Regions from separate parts of the Clostridium sp. 'White wine YQ' genome, predicted to be linked through region 1. Evidence: predicted binding sites of a transcription regulator. Region 1 holds the regulator's gene; the other holds the start of a gene.

Evidence for each region. The regulator CtsR, encoded in region 1, represses protease genes until heat stress. The targets are predictions, from matches to a motif close to AAGGTCAANNAAGGTCAAAT.
Region 2: clpB (ATP-dependent chaperone ClpB) is a predicted target of CtsR. The motif match lies at 7,942-7,961, and genes of this name have one in related genera.

Annotation. Positions count from the first base shown of each region.
Region 1 covers NZ_JAQYUU010000016.1:7,204-19,552, reverse strand. The annotation lists gene PTZ02_RS19385 (GntR family transcriptional regulator) at 1-515, opposite strand, end outside; gene PTZ02_RS19380 (glutaredoxin family protein) at 714-941, shown strand; gene PTZ02_RS19375 (hypothetical protein) at 992-2,140, opposite strand; gene PTZ02_RS19370 (RNA polymerase sigma factor) at 2,130-2,690, opposite strand; gene PTZ02_RS19365 (DUF1292 domain-containing protein) at 2,895-3,131, shown strand; gene PTZ02_RS19360 (NADP-dependent glyceraldehyde-3-phosphate dehydrogenase) at 3,243-4,703, opposite strand; gene PTZ02_RS19355 (glutaredoxin domain-containing protein) at 4,721-4,942, opposite strand; gene PTZ02_RS19350 (NAD(P)/FAD-dependent oxidoreductase) at 4,942-5,883, opposite strand; gene PTZ02_RS19345 (ATP-dependent Clp protease ATP-binding subunit) at 6,149-8,599, opposite strand; gene PTZ02_RS19340 (protein arginine kinase) at 8,612-9,634, opposite strand; gene PTZ02_RS19335 (UvrB/UvrC motif-containing protein) at 9,648-10,169, opposite strand; gene PTZ02_RS19330 (CtsR family transcriptional regulator) at 10,183-10,638, opposite strand; gene PTZ02_RS19325 (MBL fold metallo-hydrolase) at 10,777-11,427, shown strand; gene PTZ02_RS19320 (DUF362 domain-containing protein) at 11,505-11,675, opposite strand; gene PTZ02_RS19315 (heavy-metal-associated domain-containing protein) at 11,764-11,967, opposite strand; gene PTZ02_RS19310 (PSP1 domain-containing protein) at 11,988-12,349, opposite strand, start outside.
Region 2 covers NZ_JAQYUU010000001.1:331,649-343,997, forward strand. The annotation lists gene PTZ02_RS01565 (ATP-dependent metallopeptidase FtsH/Yme1/Tma family protein) at 1-122, opposite strand, end outside; gene PTZ02_RS01570 (DUF1232 domain-containing protein) at 294-1,295, shown strand; gene PTZ02_RS01575 (ribonuclease H1 domain-containing protein) at 1,335-2,234, shown strand; gene PTZ02_RS01580 (hypothetical protein) at 2,366-2,536, shown strand; gene PTZ02_RS01585 (helix-turn-helix domain-containing protein) at 2,753-4,054, shown strand; gene PTZ02_RS01590 (helix-turn-helix transcriptional regulator) at 4,074-5,336, shown strand; gene PTZ02_RS01595 (helix-turn-helix domain-containing protein) at 5,796-7,862, opposite strand; gene clpB (ATP-dependent chaperone ClpB) at 8,017-10,614, shown strand; gene PTZ02_RS01605 (transposase) at 10,751-11,656, shown strand; gene PTZ02_RS01610 (response regulator) at 11,778-12,349, opposite strand, start outside.

The DNA.
Region 1 (12,349 bases):
TCTACAACATAACCGAACCCTTCAAGTATTTTAAAAAGTGATCCTTTTAGCATTTCCTCATCCATATATCCGCAGTAAGCACATGGAATATATACTAATTCATTAGCTATTACCTCTCCATCCACTATTCTGACTCTGTTAATTAAATAAATTTGTTCAAATGGAAATGCTTCTTGTAATTCAACTGGAGTTTCAATTACCTTAAATTCGATTACTTTGGTCTCCAAGCTTCTTCCAGTTTTTTTTATGATTTCTGAAAAACTCATCATATCTTCCTGTTTAACTTTTGGATCACATACAAAAGTACCTTTACCTTTTTCTCGAATCAAAATCCCCTCTTGTACGAGCTCTCCCAACGCTTGTCTAATAGTCATTCTTGAAACACCATAAGTTTCTGTCAATTCTCTCTCGCTTGCTATACATTCTCCAACTTTCCAAATACCATTAGTAATTTTGTTCTTAATGTCTTCTTTAAGTTGATAGTATACTGGGATAGGACTATTTTTATCTATCATAATTGATTCCTCCTACTATTATTATACCAAAATTTCTATAGATGTCTAGACCACTAGATAGGTTTTTTTAATTTTTTTTCACATATAACATTATAATCTACATATAATAATGATGAAAAGTGTTGATTTTTAATACAGTTTAGACTAAAATATTATTAATAAATAATAATTATTATTTAATTGAAAGGTGTGACGTTCATGGTAAAAGTATATACAACTAATTCTTGTCCTTGGTGTGTTAAGGCTAAGAATTATTTAAAGTCTAACGATATAGCATTTGAAGAATTAAATGTTCAAGATGATATGCAAGCTAGAGAAGAAATGGTAAGCAAATCTAGACAAATGGGTGTACCTGTATTAGATATTAATGGTACAGTTATTGTAGGATTTGACAAACCTGCTATAGATAAAGCATTAAGCTTATAATTTATACCTATAAAGGGACTTGGAAAAACTCCAAGTCCCTTTTATTGATCTCACCACTTATAACCGTTAACTGAACCCCAACTCCAATCACAGTCGTATACCTTCCAATTTTCATTTTCTTTAATTAGTAAAAATTGATATGCATATTCTCCTGTACCTAGTTGTGCTTCTTTATTGGCTTCTTCAGTTAAAGTTTTATATACTTTAATTTTCACGAATTTATATTCAGAATTTTTTATTTTATCAAATTTATCTTTATAATGATTTTTATAGTAATTTATTACCTCTTCATCTACACCCATAAAATCTCTTATTTCCAGGCTTACTACATCACTATCTGAAATTTTTATAGAATTAATTTCTTCACTAATACTATTATTTTTTGAACTTAAATTTTTTAAGCTAACCTTATCATAATTGGAATAGGCTTTTAAAAATTGTAGTGCTACTTTTTCAGTTTCATCACTAGGTCTTTCCTTTATATCGTACTTTATCCCAGAACTTTTATTATTCCCAAAATATTTGCTTAATGAATCTAAGAATTCATTCGTCATCCCTTTTGTAGCTATATTACCATATCCATACAGATTTCCTTCACTATTATTTGTCCAAATTATATTATATCCTCCAGCTTCTCTCTTAATTGGTACAACTATTTTATCAACCTTACTATTACTTTCACTACCGTTGAATTCAGTAATATTTATCCCCTTATCATATTCTATATTTAGCAATATATCACCATTTGCTTCATAATTATCATAGATGCCTGCTTCTGTAATAAATGACTTTACCATAGTATTATCTTTTCTTAAAATAACATCTCCAAGAGTCGTGTATATACTATCCAATAAATTTTCATCCTTTATTGGAATAACTACACTACCATTCGATAAAGTTACTCTGCTGGCTGCGAGTAAAGTTTTTGTCTCTCCACTTCTTGATGCTTCATTATTTGCACCCTTACTTCTACTTGTTATATCTAAAACTCTTATTGATATAGCTATTGGAATAAGAATAACTATAGCTGCAATAGCAATTTTCATAGCCACATTCCCAAAAGCATTTCTCTTTCTACCTTCCTTATAGGATGACTTAGCCAATATGTTTCTATAAATATCTTGGGATTTTCTTTCTTCTATTTTTTTATTCTCCACATTATCTGTTAAAGATTTTTTTATTATTTCATTAAATTTCATTGATAGCTACCTCCTTCTTCTCTAAGGCCTTCTTTAAATATTTCTTGCCATTATGAAGTCTAGATTTTGCCGTTCCTTCAGAAATATCTAATATCTTTGAAATTTCTTTTATTGATAAATCATTATAATAAAATAAGATAATAGGAACCTTTAATTTAGGTGAAAGGTTATTTATTTCACTCAAAATAATATTTGAACTTTCTACTGTATTTACATATTCTTCTGGGTCATGTGAATCATCCATCTTTTCGAAATTAAGATTACTTGTAAAATCCAAGAATTCTACAATTGAATAAAACTTCTTAAAATAACTTCTGCAACTATTAACCGTAATCTTATATATCCATGCTTCAAAAGCCTCTGGATTCTTTAGTGAATGAATATTATTAATAATTTTAATAAACACTTCCTGCACCACATCCTCAGCTTGAGTCTCATTATTTAATATTAGTAAAGCTGTTCTATATATCTTATCTTTGTATATTTCATAAATGTGCCTAAATTCATCCTTGTCACCATTTCTGAAATTTCTTATTATCTCATAATTCATGGTTCTCCCCCTATCCTTCACTTAATAGACAAGGCTTTTAATAAAAAGGTTCACTTTTTATTTTAAAAATTCCAATCTTTTTTCTGCTTTCCATTATATAACTATAAATTGATTATAAATAAAAAGCTTTTAAAAATACATGTAATTTATTTAATTGATTATGAGAATAATAAATACGTAAAATTATTTAAGGAGTGATTTTTTATGAGAGAAAAAAGAAAGATGACTTTTACAGATGAAAATGGAGATAAAGTTAGTTACACAATTTTAGATCAAGTTCTTATTAACTCCAGTGAGTATGTTATTATGGCTCCAACAGATAATGAAAAAAAACTTGAATTCTACAAAATAAATTTTGATAGCAAATTAAATGAAAGTCTTACTGCTATTGAAAGTGAAAGTGAAATTTCTATGATTAAGGATGTAGCTCATATTAGTTAATCTACCTAATTAACACTAATAAACATATTTTCATCTTTTGTCCTTTAAACTTATATTAAAAATAAAAAGAACTATATTTCAATAATTTCTTGAAATATAGTTCTTTTAATATTATTCGCCTATATTTAAAACTATAGCTTTACGTCTAGACATTGCTTCAATTGAATATCTAATACCTTGAGTTCCTATTCCAGAAGCTTTTGTTCCTGTAAATGGGAAGTGGTCTGGTCCTCTTTCTGGTTTATTATTCACTTGAACTGTTCCTACATCTACTTTATCCGCTACATAAAATGCTTTATCAATATCTTTAGTGAACACTGAAGACTGTAATCCATACTGAGATTTATTTGTAATATCTATGGCTTCATCTACATCTTTAACCCTTATAATTGGAAGTACTGGCCCAAATGGTTCTTCCCATGCAACCCTCATATCTTGAGTTACATGATCAAATAATGTTGGGTATACTAAATTACCTTCTCTATTTCCTCCAACTAAAAGTTTTGCACCTTTATCTTTAGCATCTTTAATTAATTCTTCCACATAGTCTGCTGCTGCATCATCTATTAATGGTGCTATATTAACATCTTCCTTTAGAGGATTTCCTACCTTTAAAGTTTTAACTTTCTCTTCAACTTTTTTAACTAATTCATCAGCTACTTTATCTACTACTAATATTCTTTTTACAGCAGTACATCTTTGACCTGAATAGGAATAAGCTCCGGAAACAATATTCTTAGCTGCTAAATCAAGGTCTGCATCTTCTAATACTATTGCAGCATCTTTACCTCCTAATTCCATTAGTAGTGGTGTCATAGTTGATATTTTAGAAATATGAACTCCTACTTCTGTACTTCCTGTAAAATTAATAAAGTCTACTAATGGATGTGTTACTACATAATCACCAATTTCGCTTCCTCTTCCAGTTATAGTATTTAGTACACCTGCTGGAACTCCTGCTTCTTGGAATACTCTAACTAAATGAAGAGCACTGATACTACCTTGAGTTGCAGGCTTTAGAACTACACTGTTTCCTGCCATTAATGCAGGAGCAATTTTTGATGCTGATAAATTTACTGGATAATTAAATGGTGATATTGCAAGAACAACTCCTAATGGAACTCTATTTACTATACTTATTTTACCTTTTCCTGTGCCAGGGAATAGGTCACCTGGAACAGTTTCTCCAGTCATATTTTTAGCAGTATCTGCAGTAAATCTTATATAGTCAGCTGTTCTATGAACCTCTGAAATAGCACTGTTTCTATCTTTTGCAATTTCTCTTATCATAACTTCAGCTATTTCTTCTGCATTTTTATCTAATAAGTCAGCGGCTTTTAATAATATTAAAGCTCTTTCATTAAGTGGTATCTTGTTCCATCCCTCTTGTGCATCTCGCGCATTAGTAATTGCATTATCTGCTTCTTCTTTACTCATGGCTTGAACTTTTCCAATTACGGAGCCATCACATGGAGATTTAATTTCTATGAGTTTACTTGTTTCACTTGTAACCCAATTTCCACCAACTAGGTTTCTATAAATATTGTTTTCACAACATAAATTTTTAAACATGGTTTTCTCCTCCTCTTCTATAAAGCCTGATCAATCTTATCTCTATCAAATCCTACTATTATACTACCATTTATATCTATAACTGGTACACTTCTTTGTCCTGATATTCTGAATACTTCTTCTCTATTTTCTTTAGCATCTGCTACTATAATTTCCTCATACTCAACGCCTTTAATATCAAAATATTTTTTTGCTTTAACGCACCAAGGACACCAATCTGTTGAATATATTTTAACCATTACTTTTCTCTCCTTTGTTCTACTATATACTTTTCAGCATCTAATGCAGCTATAGTTCCATCTGCAACTGCAGTAGTTATTTGTCTAAATTGTTTTTCTCTTACGTCTCCAGCTGCATATACGCCTTTTACATTAGTTCTCATATTTTCATCAGCAAGTATATATCCAGCCTTAGTTAAATTTAAATCATTCTTAAATAAATCTGTTTTAGGCTCTGTTCCTATATAACCAAATACAGCATCCATTGCAATTTCCTTTTGCTCTCCAGTAACTGTATTTTTAATAATTCCTCTATCGATAAAGCTTCCACCCTCAACATTTACTAAATCCCAATTATACATAACTTCAATCTTAGGATGATTTAGTACTTCATGAAGCGTAGCCTTCTCTCCTTTAAAATAATCATATCTTCTTATCATAATTACCTTTTTTGCAAACTTTGTTAAGAACAATGCCTCTTCTAAAGCAGAATTTCCACCTCCAACTACAGCAATTACTTTATCTTCATACATTGCACCGTCGCATACAGCACAATAATGTACTCCCTTGCTAGAGAATTTTTCTTCATTAGGTAGTGGTAATTTTTTAGGAGTAGCGCCAGTTGAAATTATCACAGCTTTAGGTCTATATATATATGAATCTGTTTCTATTATCTTTTCATCATCAGTTAACTTAGCACTTTGTACTGAATCAAATTCATCAATTACCGCACCAAGCTCCTCTGCCTGTTCTTGCATTAAATCCGCAAGTTTTCCACCCTCAACGGTTTTGAAACCTGGATAATTTTCTATAGTATAACTTGTTCTTACCTGTCCACCTAATACAGCATTTTCTAAAAGCATCATATTAAGCTTAGCTCTTGCTGCATATATAGCTGCAGTTAATCCAGCTGGTCCTCCGCCAATTATCATTAATTCTATATCTTTTACCTCTTTGCTCATATATTGCTTCACTCCTCACTTACCCCCCAGGGGTATGTCTAGTTTTATTATAGCACACTTTATTTGAATTTCAAGTATTTTCTAATAAAAATTATTAATTAACAATTGTATCACAATCATTTCGTATACCTATTATTATTCTTCAAAATTATAAATAATACTCCTCACTTTTTATAGGAAACTTATAACGTTATCCTATGCTTAAAATATTATAAATTCCTAAAGAGTAAAAAAATAAAAAGAGTCAAAATGACTCTTTTTATTTCTAAACTGGAGTAAGTGGTGTAAAGACTAATCCCTCTTCCTCACTAGTTACTTTTACCTTATCACCTTTTTTGATGCTTCCTTTAAGTAATTCCTCTGCAAGCTTATCTTCAACCTTTTTAGTAATAATTCTCCTTAATGGTCTTGCTCCATAAGTTAAGTCACTACCTTCTTTTATTAAAGCCCTTTTACTCTCCTCGTCAAATTCTAAGTGAATTTCTTGCTCATCTACTCTCTTTACTATTGAATCTAACATAAGATCAATAATTTGAATTAAATCTTCTTCTTCAAGGCTATGGAATACTATTGTATCATCAATTCTATTTAAGAATTCAGGTCTAAAGCTTCGCTTTAGCTCATCCATAATATTCCCCTTCATTTTTTCATACTCACTCTCGGCTTTATTTTCATCAATTGAAAAACCTAAAGTCTTCTGTTTCTTAAGCATATGAGCTCCAAGATTTGATGTCATTATAATAATGGTGTTTTTAAAGTTTACTGTTTTTCCTTTAGAGTCAGTCAATCTACCATCTTCTAATATTTGAAGAAGAATATTAAATACATCTGGATGTGCTTTTTCTATTTCATCTAGAAGTATAACAGAATATGGTTTTCTTCTTACTGCTTCAGTTAACTGTCCTCCTTCATCATATCCAACATAACCTGGAGGAGATCCTATTAATCTTGAAACTGAGAATTTCTCCATATATTCTGACATATCGATTCTTATTATGCTATTTTCATCCCCAAACATAGCTTCTGCTAATGCCTTTGAAAGTTCAGTTTTTCCTACCCCAGTAGGTCCAAGGAATATAAATGACCCAATAGGTCTATTTGGATCTTTAAGTCCTACTCTAGCTCTTCTCACTGCTCTTGCTACAGACTTAACTGCCTCTTTTTGACCTATCACTCTATTATGAAGAATCTCTTCAAGTTTTAATAATTTATCCGCTTCTTTTTCAGTAAGTTTTTCTACTGGAACTTTTGTCCATTTAGATACAACTGCTGCAATTTTTTCAGCATCAACTATCTGAGTTTGAACTGAAGTTTGTGCACTCCAATTGTTTTTAAGTCCTTCCAATTTTTCTCTTAACTCTTTTTCTTTATCTCTTAATGAAGCTGCTTTTTCAAAATCTTGCACTGTAATAGCATCATCTTTTTCTTTCTTTGTTTTATCAATTAATTCTTCTATTTCTTTTAAATCAGGTGGTGCTGTAAGATTTTCTATTCTAACCTTTGCTGAAGCCTCGTCAATTAAATCTATTGCTTTATCTGGCATATATCTATCTGTGATATATCTATCTGATAAGTTTACTGCTGCATCCAAAGCTTCATCTGTTATTTTTACTCTATGGTGAGCTTCATACTTATCTCTTAACCCTTTAAGTATTTGTAAGGTTTCTTCCTTTGATGGTTCTCCAACATTTATAGGTTGAAATCTTCTTTCTAATGCAGAGTCCTTCTCTATATATTTTCTATATTCATCTATAGTTGTGGCTCCAATACATTGAATCTCACCTCTAGCCAATGCTGGTTTTAGTATATTTGATGCATCTATTGCACCCTCTGCTCCACCTGCTCCAACTATTGTATGCATTTCATCAATGAAGAGTATAACATTGCCGACATTCCTTATCTCTTCCATTACTTTTTTAAGTCTATCTTCAAATTCACCTCTATATTTTGCTCCAGCTATCATTGAACTTATATCTAAGGAAACTACTCTTTTTTCTTTTAATATTTCAGGTATATTCCCTTCAACGATCTTTTGAGCTAATCCTTCTGCTATAGCTGTTTTACCAACCCCTGGATCTCCTATTAAGCATGGATTGTTTTTAATTCTCCTACAAAGAATTTCTAAAACCCTCTGTGTTTCTTCATCTCTTCCTACTACAGGATCTAGGTTTCCTTCCATTGCCATATCAGTTAAATCTCTACCATACTGATCTAAAGTTGGAGTTTCTTCTCTATGCTTTCTTTTTCCTTCTTCAGCATTACTCTGTGGATTATTTGTATTAGCCGAAAGTGCTGCTATTAAATCCTTTTTTACCTTATCAAAATTAACATTTAAGGTATTTAGAATTGTAAAAGCAACCCCCTCTCTTTCATTTACCATTGCAAGTAACATATGTTCTGGGGAAATATAATTTTGACCTAAATTCCTAGCTTCTAATAAGCTTAAGTCTAATAATCTTTTAGTTCTAGGAGTTAATGGTATATCCTCCTTAACAGATTCAAAATCCCCTTCTCCTACATATTGATGAAGTAAATTGATTACTTGGTCTTCTTTTACTCCGTATTCTTGCAATAAATCTTTGCTTATTCCATCTTCAGCTATTATTCCTAGTAGAATATGCTCTGTTCCAATGTATCCATGTTTAAAGTTTTGAGAATGCTTTTGAGCTTTTAATATGACCCTTTGAGCTCTCTCTGTAAATTTACCATACATCATTTTCTCCACCTCCTAAGTTTCTAATAAAATCTTTCTGATTATATTTGCTCTCTCAATGTTTAAATCTCTTTCCTTTAAGCCTATACCCAAGTGATTCTGCAAAGTAGCATTCTGAGAATAAATCAATATCTTATTCAATTTCTTAATAGTTATATCTTCTATTATTCCAAGTTCTACACCTAATCTTAAATTTGATAATAAGGATAACCCCTCTTTCAATGTAAGTATCCTGGAACTCTCTAGCAATGCACGTGCTCTAAATACTTTATCTTCAAGCTCGTATTTATACTGTTTAAGATATATTTCTCTCAATTGCTTTTCTTGAGAAACAACCTGTAAAGTCACAGCTTCTAAATTATTTAAGATATCTTCATCTGTAACTCCTAAGGTTACCTGATTTGATATTTGATAAAGATTTCCTTCTCCTTTGGAGCCTTCACCATATAATCCTCTTATAGTCATTCCTACTTGTGCCAAGCCTTTAAGTAATTTATTCATTTCATTATTTAAAGTCAACGCTGGCAAATGAACCATAACTGAAACTCTCATAGCTGTTCCTAAGTTTGTAGGACATGCTGTCAAATATCCAAGCTTTTCATGAAATGCATACTCAAGCTTATTTTCAAGCAAAGAATCAATTGTATCCGCTTTTTCATATACTTCCCTTATATTATATCCTCCTGATATACATTGTAATCTTATATGGTCTTCTTCATTTATCATCAAACTAATTGTTTCATTGTTATCCACTATGAAAGAAGCCACATTACTATTTTTAACAAGATTAGGACTTATTAAATGCTTCTCAACAAAACTTTTTGCTAAGTTAGGAGTTACTTCCCATAAATTATAAGTATTATACTTATCATCTTCAGAAACAGACTCCATAAAAGCATCCCTTACTTTTTGTCCTATCTGTGCACCTTCTTCTTTAGTTAATTTATTAGGGAATGGGAATTCTTTTAGATTTCTTGCTAGCCTTACTCTGCTAGATATAACAATATTCTCTTTATTACATTCTATCCAACTTTCCATAAATCTTCCCCTCCTATTCTCCTAATTTATCTTGTAGTACTTTGATTTCATCTCTTATTTCTGCTGCTCTTTCATACTCTTCAGCTAAAATTGCTTTTTGTAATTCTTCTTTTAGTTTTAATATCTTATTTTTTTCCAAAATCTCTTTACCGCATTTCTCAGGAATTTTTCCTATGTGCTCAACATCTCCTTGAACTCTCTTTATTATAGGACTTAAAGATTTTGAAAAACTCTCATAACACTCATTACATCCAAGTAACCCAGTTTTCTTAAATTCATTATAGGCCATACCACATTTCTTACAGTATATGTCGCTCTCTGTTTGCGTTTTACTATTTTTATTGTAATAATCTACAAGCCCTCCTAGTATACTTTGAAGTGGAAATCCATCAAATTCTTCAAAGGAAGTACTTACAGGTATATCAGATATGTCAGCTGCACACTTTTCACACAACCTTACTTCACTTTTATTTCCATTAATAATCTTAACCATATGAACTGTAGCTTCATTTTTGTTACACCTCTCACATAACATATTACTTCCTCCTTTATGATAATAATAATGCAACTGTAGCTTTTAAAATGTCAGCTCTTAATTTATTTTTATTCTCCACAGAATTTAAAGTTCTTTCATTGATTACCATCTTTATAATCTCAAATTCCCTTTCATCTATAATGTCTGCATCATATAGGCTTTCAAGCAGTGCTATAGCATTATGGTATGTTATAGAATCTCCAATACTTTCATCTATTAATTCTTTTCTTCTCTTATGATTATCATATTGCACTTTTCTTATTACAATATATCCTCCGCCGCCTCTTCTACTCTCAATCAAATATCCTTTTTCATGACTAAATCTTGTAGTTAGTACATAATTAATTTGAGATGGGGCACAACTAAATCTATCTGCTAATTCATTTCTTTGAATTTGTAGTTGCTTATCTTCGCTTTCTAATATCAAGCTTTTTATAAATCCCTCAATTACGTCTGATAATCTTGCCATTTCAGCACCTCTTTACCTTGACTTTCTTTGACCTTTATTAAATATATATTATCATATAATAATCATTAGTGCAATTGCTTTATAATGCAAATTAATAATATTTTTTACTCTATTTGGGTATACTTATTTTGAGGTGATATGGTGGAAATTATATGGTTTGGTCATTCTTGTTTTCTAATTAAAACATCCACTGGGAGAAAAATTCTTATGGATCCTTTTGATGAAACTTTAGGCTATCCAACTGTTGAGGAAGAGGTTGATATTATAACCATATCTCACAATCATTTTGATCATAATTATATTAATAAATTAAATTCTTCATGTAATATTTGCAGAGAACCTATAAAATATTCCTTCAATTTTTGTAGCATAGAGGGATTTGTTTCTTATCATGATAATTTGAATGGAATGAAAAGAGGGCCAAATATCATATTTGTAGTAGAAATTGATGGATTAAGAATATGCCATTTAGGAGACCTAGGACATATTCCAACTAAGGAAAGTAGAAGGTTATTAGAGCCAATTGATATTCTGATGATTCCTATTGGTGGTAACTATACAATTAATGGGAAGGATGCTAGCTTATTAACTAAATTACTTAATCCTAAATTTGTTATTCCTATGCATTACAGCACCCCTTATGTATCTGCTTCAATTAATGGGGCTGAAGACTTCTTAATATCAATGAGAAATATACATTCTTTAGAAGGTAATAAACTAAATACCTCTTCTTTAGATTTTAATGTTTCCGAACCTAAAGTAATATTCTTTTCTATTTCTGATTTATAAAGTTATCAATAATATTAAAATATATAGATTGATAAAATAAAAAAACATCGCTTAAACAGCGATGTTTTTTGTTTAAATTATTCTTGAACTGGTGCTCCTACTGGGCAAACATTAGCACAGTTTCCACAATCGATACAAGAACCTGCATCTATAACAAATTGTGTATCTCCTTGGCTTATTGCATTTACTGGGCATTCAGCAGCGCATGCTCCGCAGCTTACGCAAGAATCTTCGATTTTATATGCCATAACCAACACCTCCTAATATTTTTGACGAAAAACGTCATGTCTATTTTAGCATGTTTGATTACATTTTAAAAGTCTTTTAGATTATTTTTTATACTACAGTATAACCTAAAGATTCCACTGAATCGATAATTTTATCTATTGCAGTAAAATAATCGTCATATATTATATTAGCTTCGCCCTTCTCTCTACTTATTTCACATGCTACAACCCCTTGGTTAGATGCTATTGCATTTTTTATCTTTCGTACATCTTCAGCAGTCTTCATTCCTGCAATCCTTAATGAAGATTTCATTCTAATCCCCCTTGAAAGTTTTAATTTCCCTTTATTAAATCCTTTATTAATGCTTTATCTGCATCATCTTCTATTACTAATTTAATTTCACCATCATCTACACTATCTTCATAAGTTCCAGATACTAACTCAACATCTTGGATATTATATTCTCTGATAATTTCTTCTTCCCCAAATGGCATTCTAACTTTAACAATTTCCTTAACTGTATTATTTGCTACAACTTCACCTTTACCGTCATCAGTAGCAACGACTGATCCTACTCTAGGTAATCTCTTTCTAATATCTTCATAAGTACTTTGTTCATAATTTAAGCAACACATTAATCTTCCACAAATTCCTGAGATCTTAGTAGGATTTAAAGAAAGATTTTGTTCCTTAG
Region 2 (12,349 bases), on a different contig from region 1:
AAGTCTAAGTAAGATTTATCTTTATGAGCTCTGTAGCTTAAGTTAGTATACGCAAGAAAACTTAATGATGAAATAAAAATAATTATTGGAATTATTAAAAGTTTACTTTTTAATATTTTCATACATCCCTCCAAGATTTTTATTTAACTAATATACATTACAACTATGATTATACGGGTTTAAAATTTCTTGTCTAACGAATCTCATAACTTTTGGCAATGTAAGTTATGGATAATTGCCCAATTATGAGTTATACTTAAGTGGTTATTACTAGATATTTTGGAGGGGGAGCCATGAGGGTATCAGAGATTTGTGTGAAATTATCAAAAGAAGATATATTAGGTCTATTGGAAGAGGTAATTACCTTTAAGGGACTTAAAATAGATGATATTGAAATAGATAGAGTAATTAGAATTTCAGGAAGCTTTAAAAGGATATTAAGGGTTAAATTCAGAGTCGCAGTTGAGATAATTGAAGTTAAAAAAGATGAGTTAGTATTTAGACTAAAAGAGATAAAAGTTCTTGGAATTCCTGCAATAAAGCTTATTAGAAAGTTTGTTCTGAAAAATATATTAAAAGATTTAAAGAATATGGGCGTTGTTCATAATGAAGATAAGGTTATTATTAACTTTAATAAATTAATGAAAGATATTAAAAACTTTGAGATGGATATAAAGGAAATACAAGTAAATAAAAGTGGAATAAATGTTACTTTACATAATGTAGTTATAGATATTAAGGATATTATTAAAAAAGGTAATAAAGATAAAATAGAAAATGAGATATTAACAACAGAAGAAGATAGGACAACTTTAATTGAAAATAATGAGACATTATTATTAGAAGAAAAGACTGAAAATATAGAAAAGGTACAAGATGTTTATACCGATGGTAGAAGCTTTTTAGAGGAAAAAATACCAGATAATATTAAGCCAATGGAAGAATACTTATTTATTTTACCAGATATTATAGCCTTAATAGTTAGGCTATTAAAAGATAGTAGAGTTAGTAAAAGTACAAAAATTGCTGTAGCATCTTCTCTTGGTTATATTATAATTCCAAAGGATATAATAAATGATAAGATTCCTTTGCTGGGGAAGATTGATGATATATCAGTAGTATTTTTTGCATTAAATAAGTTGATTAATGATGTGCCTTTAGAAGTTCTTTTAGAAAATTGGCAAGGAAGCAATAAAAATATATTAGTACTTAAAAATGCATTAGAGTATTTAAAATCATTTTCTAATGGGAATAAACTAGATAAGTTTTATGTCTTGATTGATTCATTTGTTTAATAAGAAAAGTTGATTATTATTTTAAGGAGCACATATATTATGGGAAAGAAAGTTTATGCTATAAAAGAAGGATTTGATTCAGAAGCCAATATGAAAATAGAAAATAAGATTGTTGATACATGGGCAGAATGCTTGAAATATGTTAAGGGAGTTAAAGGAGCAAAATATAAGAGCTTTGAAGACATAAATGAAGCTAAAAGATTTTTAGAAGAAGGAAGCAAATTGCTAAAAATGGGTGTTGATGAATATCCAAAAGATTGCTTACATATATACGTTGATGGAAGCTATAATATAAGCACACAGAAATACTCATACGGATTGGTTGCAGTAAGGAATAATGTTGTTGAATATATTGATAGTGCATCAGCAGTAGATACTTCAAAGAGTAATATAAGACAGATTGCTGGAGAATTAGAAGCAGCAGTTAAAGGTGTAGAATATGCTTTGAGTAGAGATGATAAGAAGGTAGTTATTATTCATGATTATGAAGGAATAGCTCACCATGCTACAGGTTTTTGGGAGAGAAGAGAAGAATCATCTATAAGATATTTTAATAGAATGAATGAACTTATGAAGTTAGGAATAGAAGTTATATTTGTTAAAGTAGATAGTCATACTGGGGAATTTTTCAATGAACTTGCAGATGAAAAATGTAAAGAAAAATTAGCTATTGATTCGGATAGAGTTGTAGATAAATGGTTGGCTAACAATATTCTATATGTAAGTAATGAAAAAGTAAGAGATGAAGTAATAAGTATAACTAACAATAAGGAAGAAAATATTGTAGTTGTAGGTAATCAAAAAAATTCAAGTAGTGAAAGTAAAAAGGATGGAGTAGAAAGAGATATTCCTGAAGAAATAAATAGAATTCTTATTAAGTTATCTAAAGAAAAACAATTAAGAGTTTTAGAGGTTATTAAAGAAATAAGCGCTGAATAAAAAATGATAGCAAACCCATATATTTCAAAGAGTATAAAAATAATTACTACACATAATATATTTATAAAACATTATGTTAATTCTAATATGAATGTTTTGTAAAATAATAATTGAGTAAGAGGTGTAGTTTTATGAAAAAATATCTAAGTGGAATTACAACAGGTGCAATAGTAGGGGCAGCTTTTGGAATGATGATACTACCACAATTAGACAGAAGAACTCAAAAGACATTTAGAAAAGTTGGAAGAAAAGTAATAGATATGGCTGAAGATAAAGTGGATATTATGGGATGGATGAAATAACTCGAGATATTTTCTCGAGTTATTTCATTAAAAAAGAAAATAAATGATTATATGGAATACTTATACAAAAATAAAAAAATTGTAGAAAACTACTGCGCAAATAATGAAAATTTCAAAAAAATGTATTAAAATTTGAAAATTCGTGTTATAATTTAAAATAATTAAATCATTTTAAATAATTTTTAAAACATGATACATAGAAAAGGAAGATTAGATATGGAAATACTTTCATTAGGGGAAAAAATCAAAAGAAAAAGAAAAGAATTGAATATGACCTTAAAGGATTTAGCAGGAGATAGAATAACTCCTGGACAAATTTCTTTAGTTGAATCAGGAAGATCTAATCCATCTATGGATCTGTTAGAATATTTAGCAGATGCGTTAAAGACTTCTGTTGAATATTTAATGGAATCTGAAGAAACCCAAGCAGAAAAGATATGTATTTATTATGAACAAATCGCTGAATCATATATTTTATCAGGAGATTATTTTGGAGCTGAGAAATACATAGAAAATGCTTTATATTATTCTGAAAAATATGATTTAGAATATAGAAAAGCAAAAATATTATTTCTAACAGGCGAAATACACATGCTAAAGGGTGAATTAGTGGCAGCACAACAATATTTCCTATCTTCTAATGTTATATTTATAAAAAACAACAATTTTGAAGAAATTGTAAAAACCTTTCTTAATTTAGGAAAAATTACATTACAACTTAGGGCGTATCATTCTACTAGTTCATATTTAAAACAAGCAGAAAAGGTGTATTTAGACAACAATGTTGGAAATGATCAGCTGCTAGGAGAAATCTATTATTATATGGCTACAGCTTTATTCAAAACTGAAAATATTAGTGAATCAATAAACTATTCATTTTTAGCAACTGAAAAATTTAAACGAATCCATAACAAAAAAGAATATGCTAGAACTCTATTATTATTATCAGAAGAATATAATAAAAAAGGGGACTTGGCAAATGCAATAAAATATTCTGAAAAAACACTAGATGTTTATAAGGAATTAGAAGACACAAAAAATATTGGAGAAATAGAAAATAATTTAGGGAAGTTATTTTATGAATTTGAGAATATAGAAGAGTCTTTTATGCATTATGATATTGCCAAGGAAATAAGAAGTAAAAATGCTGATAACAAATTAATAGAAACTCTTATAAATATATGTGAAAACTATTTGAAATTAAAAGATGTTGATAAGAGTGAAGAAATTATACGTGAGATATATGAAAAGATTGAAGACAATGATATAGTCAACCGAATTGAGTGTAATTTATTAAATTATAGACTTCGTTTAATACAAGAAGAATATGAAGAAGCTGAAAATATATTGGTAGAAACATACAATTATGCAGTTAATAATGAATGTAGTAAAAAGGCAGGACAAGTAGCTATAATACTTGGAAAATTCTACATAGATAATAAAAGAGACAAAGAAGCAGCACAATATTTAGATTATGGGATTAATATATTTAGCGACATAGGGTTATTAAGAAATTAATAATAGATTGGGTGATATGATGGAAATACTATCAACTGGGGAAAAAATAAAGCGTGCAAGAGTTTATAAGGGAATTACATTAAAAGAACTGTGTGGGGATAAAATATCCATTTCAAAAATGAGTTGTATAGAGAACGAAAAAATTAAAGCAGAAAAAGAAGTTCTCGAGTATATTGCCTCAAAATTGTATTTGGATTTAGATTATTTATTAAAAGATGTTAAAGAACAACTTGTCGATAATATAGAATTAATTAGAAAAAATCTTTTTTCAGGGGAAGATATAGAAGAAAATATTAAATATAACTTAGAATATGCAAATGAATATGAGTATTTTGATTTATCTTTTGAATTAATGCACTTACTATTTCAATACTATCTTGAGGAGTCAAAGTATGAAAATATTCAATTGATAGTATCTCAGTACTATTATTTATCTCAAAAAAACATTGATAAAGAAATTGTTATAAAGTATTTTCATGACATGGGCAAGTATTTCTGCCAAAACAAGGAATATACTGAAGCTATAACATATTATGAACGACTTATAGAAGTACTTAGTAACAGTAAATTTAAGGATAGAGGCGAATATGCATATACGTTATATAGTAAGGCATTATGTTACTATAAGTTAAAAGAAATACATAAGGCTTATGATGATATGAAGTGCGTAGAGAAATATATTAAATATGTTGAAGATCCAATAAATAAGGGTAAAATGTACAACCTGTTAGCAACATTGTGCATAAAACTAAAGAAACCTGAAGCAGAGGCTTTAGTAAAAAAGGCATATAGTTTTCAAAAGGACAATCCTATATCATTAGCACTTTCAAAGTGGAATTATGGAGAATGTTATTTTGGAATTGGAGAAAAGGGAAGAGCTATAAATGAGATAGAAGAAGGATTGAATATCTTCCCAAAACATAATAGGATAAAATATGTTGAATTCATGAATAACTGCATAAAGCTATTTATAGATTATGAAGAGTATGATGAGGCATATAACATATGTGATGAAGCTCTTAACCTGGCAATTGATTGTGATAATATAAGATTAATTGAAAGATCATATTATCTGAAAGGGACAATATTACAAAAGCAAAATAAGGTTCAAGAAGCTGAAATGTATATGAATCTTTCATTAGATGCTATCTTGAAAGTTGGTAATAAGGAAGATAGGTATCAAAGATACATAGACATGGGACAAATGTACTATAAACTGGGTGAAATAAGAGATGCTTTAAAGTATTTTTCACTAGCTTTATCTTTAGAGAAAACTTTATAAACTAAATTTTGTTAAAATTATAACATTTTAGGTCGGAATAATAAGAAAGAGTTGCCCTTAACTTATGAGAATTCATATTAAGGACAACCCTTTTTATTTGCAATATAAAATTAATTTATGTCCAAATAAATATATAGACTAATCAAATTATTTTTATCAATAAAATGAAAAGTATATATACTAATATTTTTTAATTAAGTCAAAAGTTATTTCAAATAAGCTCAATTTAGGACTGAAGGAGCTTATTTTTATTGGCTTAAATATTCTTTTTAATATTTTCATACACTCACGCTCCCTTTAATATTTCTTAATATTATTATAGAGGTAAGTTTTGTAAAATTCATTGACAATTAAGGCTATAAAATGGTACATTTGCGAGAAGTTATTCACAAATCCAGTACTAGTAAAAACAAAAAAACACCTTAATTAAGGTGTTTTTGTACTCTTTTATTATTGGTTTTACACTTTCTTTATTATTATTAAATGTGCACCATACCCTTTTAGTTTAGGGAGCAGGTTTAAAACAGAACTTTTCTTTGTATATCTAAAATTAATTCCTGGGAAAGAAGCCTTGTGAAGAATTTCCCTTTCCTCTTTGTTTAATCTAATTGGTTTTCCCATACCTAACCAATAATTATAGGAAGAACCTATTTTTTCATTTAATATATAAGTAGTTATTTGTGCATTACTATTTATGTTTACTATATTTAAGGATATCTTCTTTTCGGTTGTATTTTTAATACCTCTTCTTTTTTCTAAGGTTTCATAGCTAATTAAATTATTAAGTTCTTCACCGTAATTATAAAGAAGAATTTGATACTCATCTTCGCTTTTTGTTACTAAATAGCCATCGCCTTTTTGGACAAGAATATCTCCTAATTTACCAAGTAAATAGTAGGCATAATAAGAAGGTTTTTTAATTCCCATATCATTTACCAATCCAGAAGAACCAAAAAATACTTCATTAGTAAGTACTACCTCTTTCTCTAATACGTCAAAAGCTCTAATAAAATTTAAGGATATGTTATTATTAGCTACTTGGTGAATAATATAAGGTATCATATAGGCTGAGTCGTATATTTTGTTTATTTCTAGGTGATTTCCTATATAACCTTCATCTTCATACTCCAATGAGTTTTCCTCCAAAATTTTAATAATCTCATTTTTAAGTTCAGAAGGAAAGTCACTATGGAATTGATACTTTATATTATAAAAATCGATACTCTCAATTTCAGAAAAATACTCTACATAACTATGGAAGGCATTTATTAATTCCTCATCTGTAAGCTCTAATTGTTCCAATAAAACTAGTGGAATAAGTTCAATATATTCCATGAATTCAAAAACAGTCTTAGTTTTATTCCAGTTATAAAAACTGCTGCCAGGGAAAATTCCCATATCTCTGTGGAAAAGATTAAATATTCTTCCGTACCTAAATGAGATTTCTTCCTGAATTTCTTCAAGGTTATCTTTATTATCTTCAATTAGAAGGTCGAAGGCATCCCCTACATTAATTACTTTTCTAAAATCATCTGAGAAAGGAGAAATTTCTTCATCCATGTTAATATGAATTTTATGAATTCTGTTCTCATAGTTAAATCTGTCATAATCCTCAAGATAAGGGTAAAGAAATTTAAGTGCTTCAGAAGTTTCTAAATAAGTTAGTTTTTTTGCTTTCTCATAAGATTTCTCATCTAGTTTATACTTCTTTTTATATTGGAGTGGAGTACACTTGTAGTAAAATTTAAAATTCTTATTATAATATCTTGTATGAGAAAAACCAACCTCATCAGAAATTTCTGAAATGCTCATGTTGCTATCTAAAAGCAGCTTTATAGACTCTTCAACTCTTGTAAGATTTAATAAATCAGTAAAACTATATCCAGTTGCGTTTTTTATCTCATGTGAAAGATAGTCTGCGCTTAAAAATTCTTTTTTAGCTATTTCTTGAAGACTTATTTTATTATTGTAATTATTGAAAATATATTTTGCAATTCTATGATATCTTTCTAACTGTTCTTCATTGTCCTTTAGTTCTTCTTTCTCATAGGTTAGATAGTGAAAGTTGTTAATTAAATGATATAGCATATCTATTAAAGTACTTTCAATTTCTTCATCATAGTCTTCTCTTTTTTGTATGGCTTCGCAGAGAATAATTGAAAGAAAAATTCTAAGATCTTCATATTCCTGACTTTCTTGAGCACCTTCGTCTGAACTATTAAGATAGAAAAACATATTTTCGATGTCATTATAATATTTTTCAAAAAAACTTGAGTCCATATGGAAGATTAAAACTCTATTATCAGGATCCTTAGAAAAAATTCTATGAGCTTCGTTGTTGTTGATTACTTCCATCTCTTTTTCTTCAATTTCATAAGTATCTGAATCTATGGTTACATTTATGGTACCTTTAAGTACAAATATTATCTCAATAGCGTTGTGCCAGTGAATAGGATAATCCTCAATTGAGCAATATGAAATTGTTACTGGCATATCTAGTGGATAAATTATATGCTCTCTTCTCAAGTTCTCACCTCAAATTATTTTATTATAAATATATTATATCATAAAGGACAAAAAGAGATAAAAGGAAGATTGAAATAGACTTTGACTTTCTTTGACTTTTATATTATTATTTAATTAAAGCAAGATACAAGGAGAATTTTAATGAGGTGATAATATGAATATTGAAAAAATGACTTTAAGGGTGCAGCAATCATTAAATGATGCACATGAAATAGCGGTTAAGAACAATCATCAAAGCGTAGATTCAGTACATCTTTTTGCTGCTCTTATTAATGCAGAAGATGGACTTATTTCAAATATTTTAAGTAAGATGGGAAAGGATATAAAGTCACTAAAATCGGACACTGATTCACTCTTAGCGGGTATGCCTAAGGTGCTAGGTTCAGCAGCATCTTCATCAGGGGTTTATGCTACTAGAAAAATAGAAGAAATACTTATAAAGGCAGATAAATATGCTGAAGATTTTAAAGATATGTATATAAGTGTAGAGCATGTATTCTTGGGGATTATTGACATAGAAAATAAGAATGTAATAGGAAATTTATTAAATAAATATGGTATTACAAAGAATGAATTTTTAAAGGTTTTAAAAGAAATAAGAGGAAGTCAAAGAGTCGAAACACAAGATCCAGAAGGAACATATGACGCTTTAAGCAAATATGGAGTTAACTTAGTTGAATTAGCCAAGAAACATAAGTTAGATCCTGTTATAGGAAGAGATGAAGAAATAAGAAGAACTGTTAGAATTCTTTCTAGAAGAACTAAAAACAATCCTGTACTTATTGGGGAGCCTGGAGTTGGAAAAACTGCCATAGTTGAAGGGTTAGCAGAGAGAATTGTTAGAGGAGATATTCCAGAGGGGTTAAAAGATAAAATAATATTCTCACTAGATATGGGTGCATTAATTGCAGGGGCAAAATATAGAGGAGAATTTGAAGAGAGATTAAAAGCTGTATTAAAAGAAGTTCAGAGTTCAGAAGGTAGAATAATATTATTTATTGATGAAATTCATACAATAGTTGGTGCAGGTAAAACTGAAGGTGCAATGGATGCTGGGAATTTAATTAAACCTCTTTTAGCAAGAGGAGAACTTCACTGTATAGGTGCAACAACCTTTGATGAATATAGACAATATATTGAGAAGGATAAGGCTCTTGAGAGAAGATTCCAGCCAGTAGTAATTGATGAGCCAACAGTAGAAGATACAATATCAATTTTAAGAGGATTAAAGGAAAGATTTGAAATACATCATGGAATAAGAATTCATGATTCTGCAATAGTTGCAGCTGCAAAATTATCAGATAGATATATTCAAGGAAGATTTTTACCAGATAAGGCCATAGACTTGATAGATGAAGCGGGTGCAATGATAAGAAGTGAAATAGATTCCTTGCCAACAGAACTTGATGAGGTAAGAAGAAAGATTTTTCTATTGGAAACTGAAAGAGAAGCATTGCTTAAGGAAAAAGACCCAGCATCAATTGCAAGAGCTCAATCAATAGATAAAGAACTTGTAGAGCTAAAAAGCAAAAATGACGAGATGAGTGCAAAATACGAAAAAGAAAAGTCTCATATATCAGAGATTAGAGAGCTTAAAAAGCAGCTAGATGATGCTAGAGGAATGATTGAAAAATATGAAAGAGAGTACGACTTAAATAAGGCGGCTGAACTTAAATATGGACTTATTCCATCCCTTGAAGAGAAAATAGCCGAAAAAGAAAATGAAGTTAAAGAAAACTATGAGGGAGCTCTTTTAAAGGAAGAAGTTACAGAAAATGAAATATCAAATATAGTATCTAAATGGACTGGAATTCCTGTAACTAAGCTAGTAGAAGGTGAAAAGAAGAAACTTCTAAGATTGGAAGAGGAATTAGGAGAAAGAGTTATAGGCCAAAATGAAGCTATTCAATCAGTTACAAATGCAGTTATAAGAGCAAGAGCAGGACTAAAAGACGAAAATAGGCCAATAGGATCATTCATTTTCTTAGGTCCAACTGGTGTGGGTAAGACTGAATTAGCTAAAACATTAGCAAGAACTCTTTTTGACTCAGAGGAGAACATTATAAGAATTGATATGTCAGAATACATGGAGAAATACTCTGTTTCTAGATTGATAGGAGCCCCTCCAGGATATGTAGGGTATGAGGAGGGTGGTCAGCTAACAGAAGCAGTTAGGAGAAAACCATACTCAGTTATCTTATTTGATGAGATTGAGAAGGCTCACCAAGATGTATTTAATGTATTCCTACAAATTTTAGATGATGGAAGACTAACTGATAATCAAGGTAAAACAGTAGACTTCAAAAATACCATTATAATAATGACTTCAAATATAGGAAGCTCATACTTACTAGATGGAAGCACTGGTGGCAAAGTTTCAGAAGAGTCAAAGGCTAAGGTTATGAATGAAATGAAGGCAAGATTTAAACCGGAATTCTTAAATAGAGTTGATGATATAATAACCTTTAGTCCATTATCATTAGAGAATATTAAGAAAATAATTGATATATTCTTGATTAAGGTTAAAAATAAAATGAAAGAAAAGAATGTAACCCTAGAAATAACCGATGAAGCTAAAAAACTAATTGCTGATGAGGGCTTTGATCCTGTATATGGTGCAAGGCCATTAAAGAGATATATTGAAAATACATTAGAAACAAATCTTGCAAAAAGAATTATTTCTGGAGAAATCTATGATGGAGTAACAGTAATTATCGATGAAAAAGATAATTCTTTAGTTTTTAAGGTTTAATAATTGGGGACGGTTAACATTTCTTATACCTAAATTAGATATAAGAAATGTTAACCGTCCCCTTTTAAAATCAGCTTATGTGTTGAATAGGCAAGCAGATTATGGCAATAATTCAAGAAATAAGGAAGGTGAATTTATGCCAAGAACAGCAAGAATAAAAGTAAGTAACGGAATTTATCATGTAATGGTAAGAAGCATCTCTGAAATAAAACTTTTTAAAAATGATTATGATAAAATTCAGTATTTAGAGTTTTTAAAAGAATGTCAAAAGTTTTATGTTTTTAAAATTTATGCTTTTTGTTTAATGAATAATCATGCCCATTTCATTATTGATTCTTGTGGAAGTGATATATCAAAAGTAATGCATAGAGTTAATTTAAAGTATTCAAGATATTATAATCACAAATATAAGCGGCATGGACATCTGTTCCAAGACAGATTTAAGAGTAAATTAATAAATAGCGATAGGTATCTTATAAACTTGTCATTATACATACATAATAATCCTAAAGATATTAAAAAATACAGGAGATTTCCTGAGAAATATAGATTTTCAAGCTTAGGTTCTTATTTGAATTTAAAGGATGATGAATTTCAAATAGTTGATAAATCTTTTATAAATTCTTTGATAGCAGAAGATTCATATATGGCATGTAAAAGATATTCGGAGAAGATTAGAAGATATTCAGGAATAAATATTAATGAAGGTGAATTTAAAGAAGAAAAAAGTCAATATATAAGTGGAAGAAAAATTATAGATAGAAATTTCACTTTAGACTCCATTTTTAAATATATAAAAAATAAATATGGTTTTGGACGCGATATGCTTAATATTAAAAATAGAAGAGAAACACTAAAAGCAAAGGCAATTGTGGTAGTCTTAATGAGAAGTTTAGGTAACTTTAAAGGTAGTGAGATTTCTGAAGTTTTAGGGAATATAACTTATTCAAGAGTATCAAAGCTATGTGGAATAGGCATTAATTTAATTATTTCCGATAAAGAATACAATGACGAAATTTATAACTTTTTAAAGATGGCATAAATTAAAAAATTCACTTGAAATTTTGGTTATAAAATAGGTAAAAGATAGACAAGCTAATTTGTCTATCTTTTTTTTATTAAGAATAGCTAAATATTAATATAGAACATAGAATTAATTAATGTTAACCGTCCCCAAGTATTTCAGCCATAGAAATAAACTTTTTCGCTTTTTCAAAATTTCCTTGAAGCTCAGCAATCTGACTTATTAATAGGTAGATTTCTTTATTTTCCTTATCTATAGATAGAGCTTTATTTAAAACTTCTTCTGCTTTAAAATAGTCACTTTCATCTATCAACTTTTTAGATAAAACTAAGTATGAGTTAACATCTTTTTTTATAGTATGTTTTCTTAAAACTTCGTCTAAAACTGATTTAATTCTTTTAGTTGTGAAAGGTTTCTGAAGATAAGCAGCAGCCCCGAATTTAGTGCATTCTACAGCATTCTTTATTGTTCCAAATGCAGTCATCACAATAACTGTTGTTGATTTATTCATTTTTTTAATTTGTTTTAAAAGCTCTGTTCCTGATACATTTGGAAGTTTTATATCTGTAAACATTAAGTCAATTTGATGGTTATTAAATATTTCTATTGCCTCTTCAGCATTTTTTGCCTCAAAAACCTTATATCCTTCTATTTCTAAAAAGGTTTTTAGCATTTCTCTAATATTTTTAGTATCATCTACTACTAAAATAG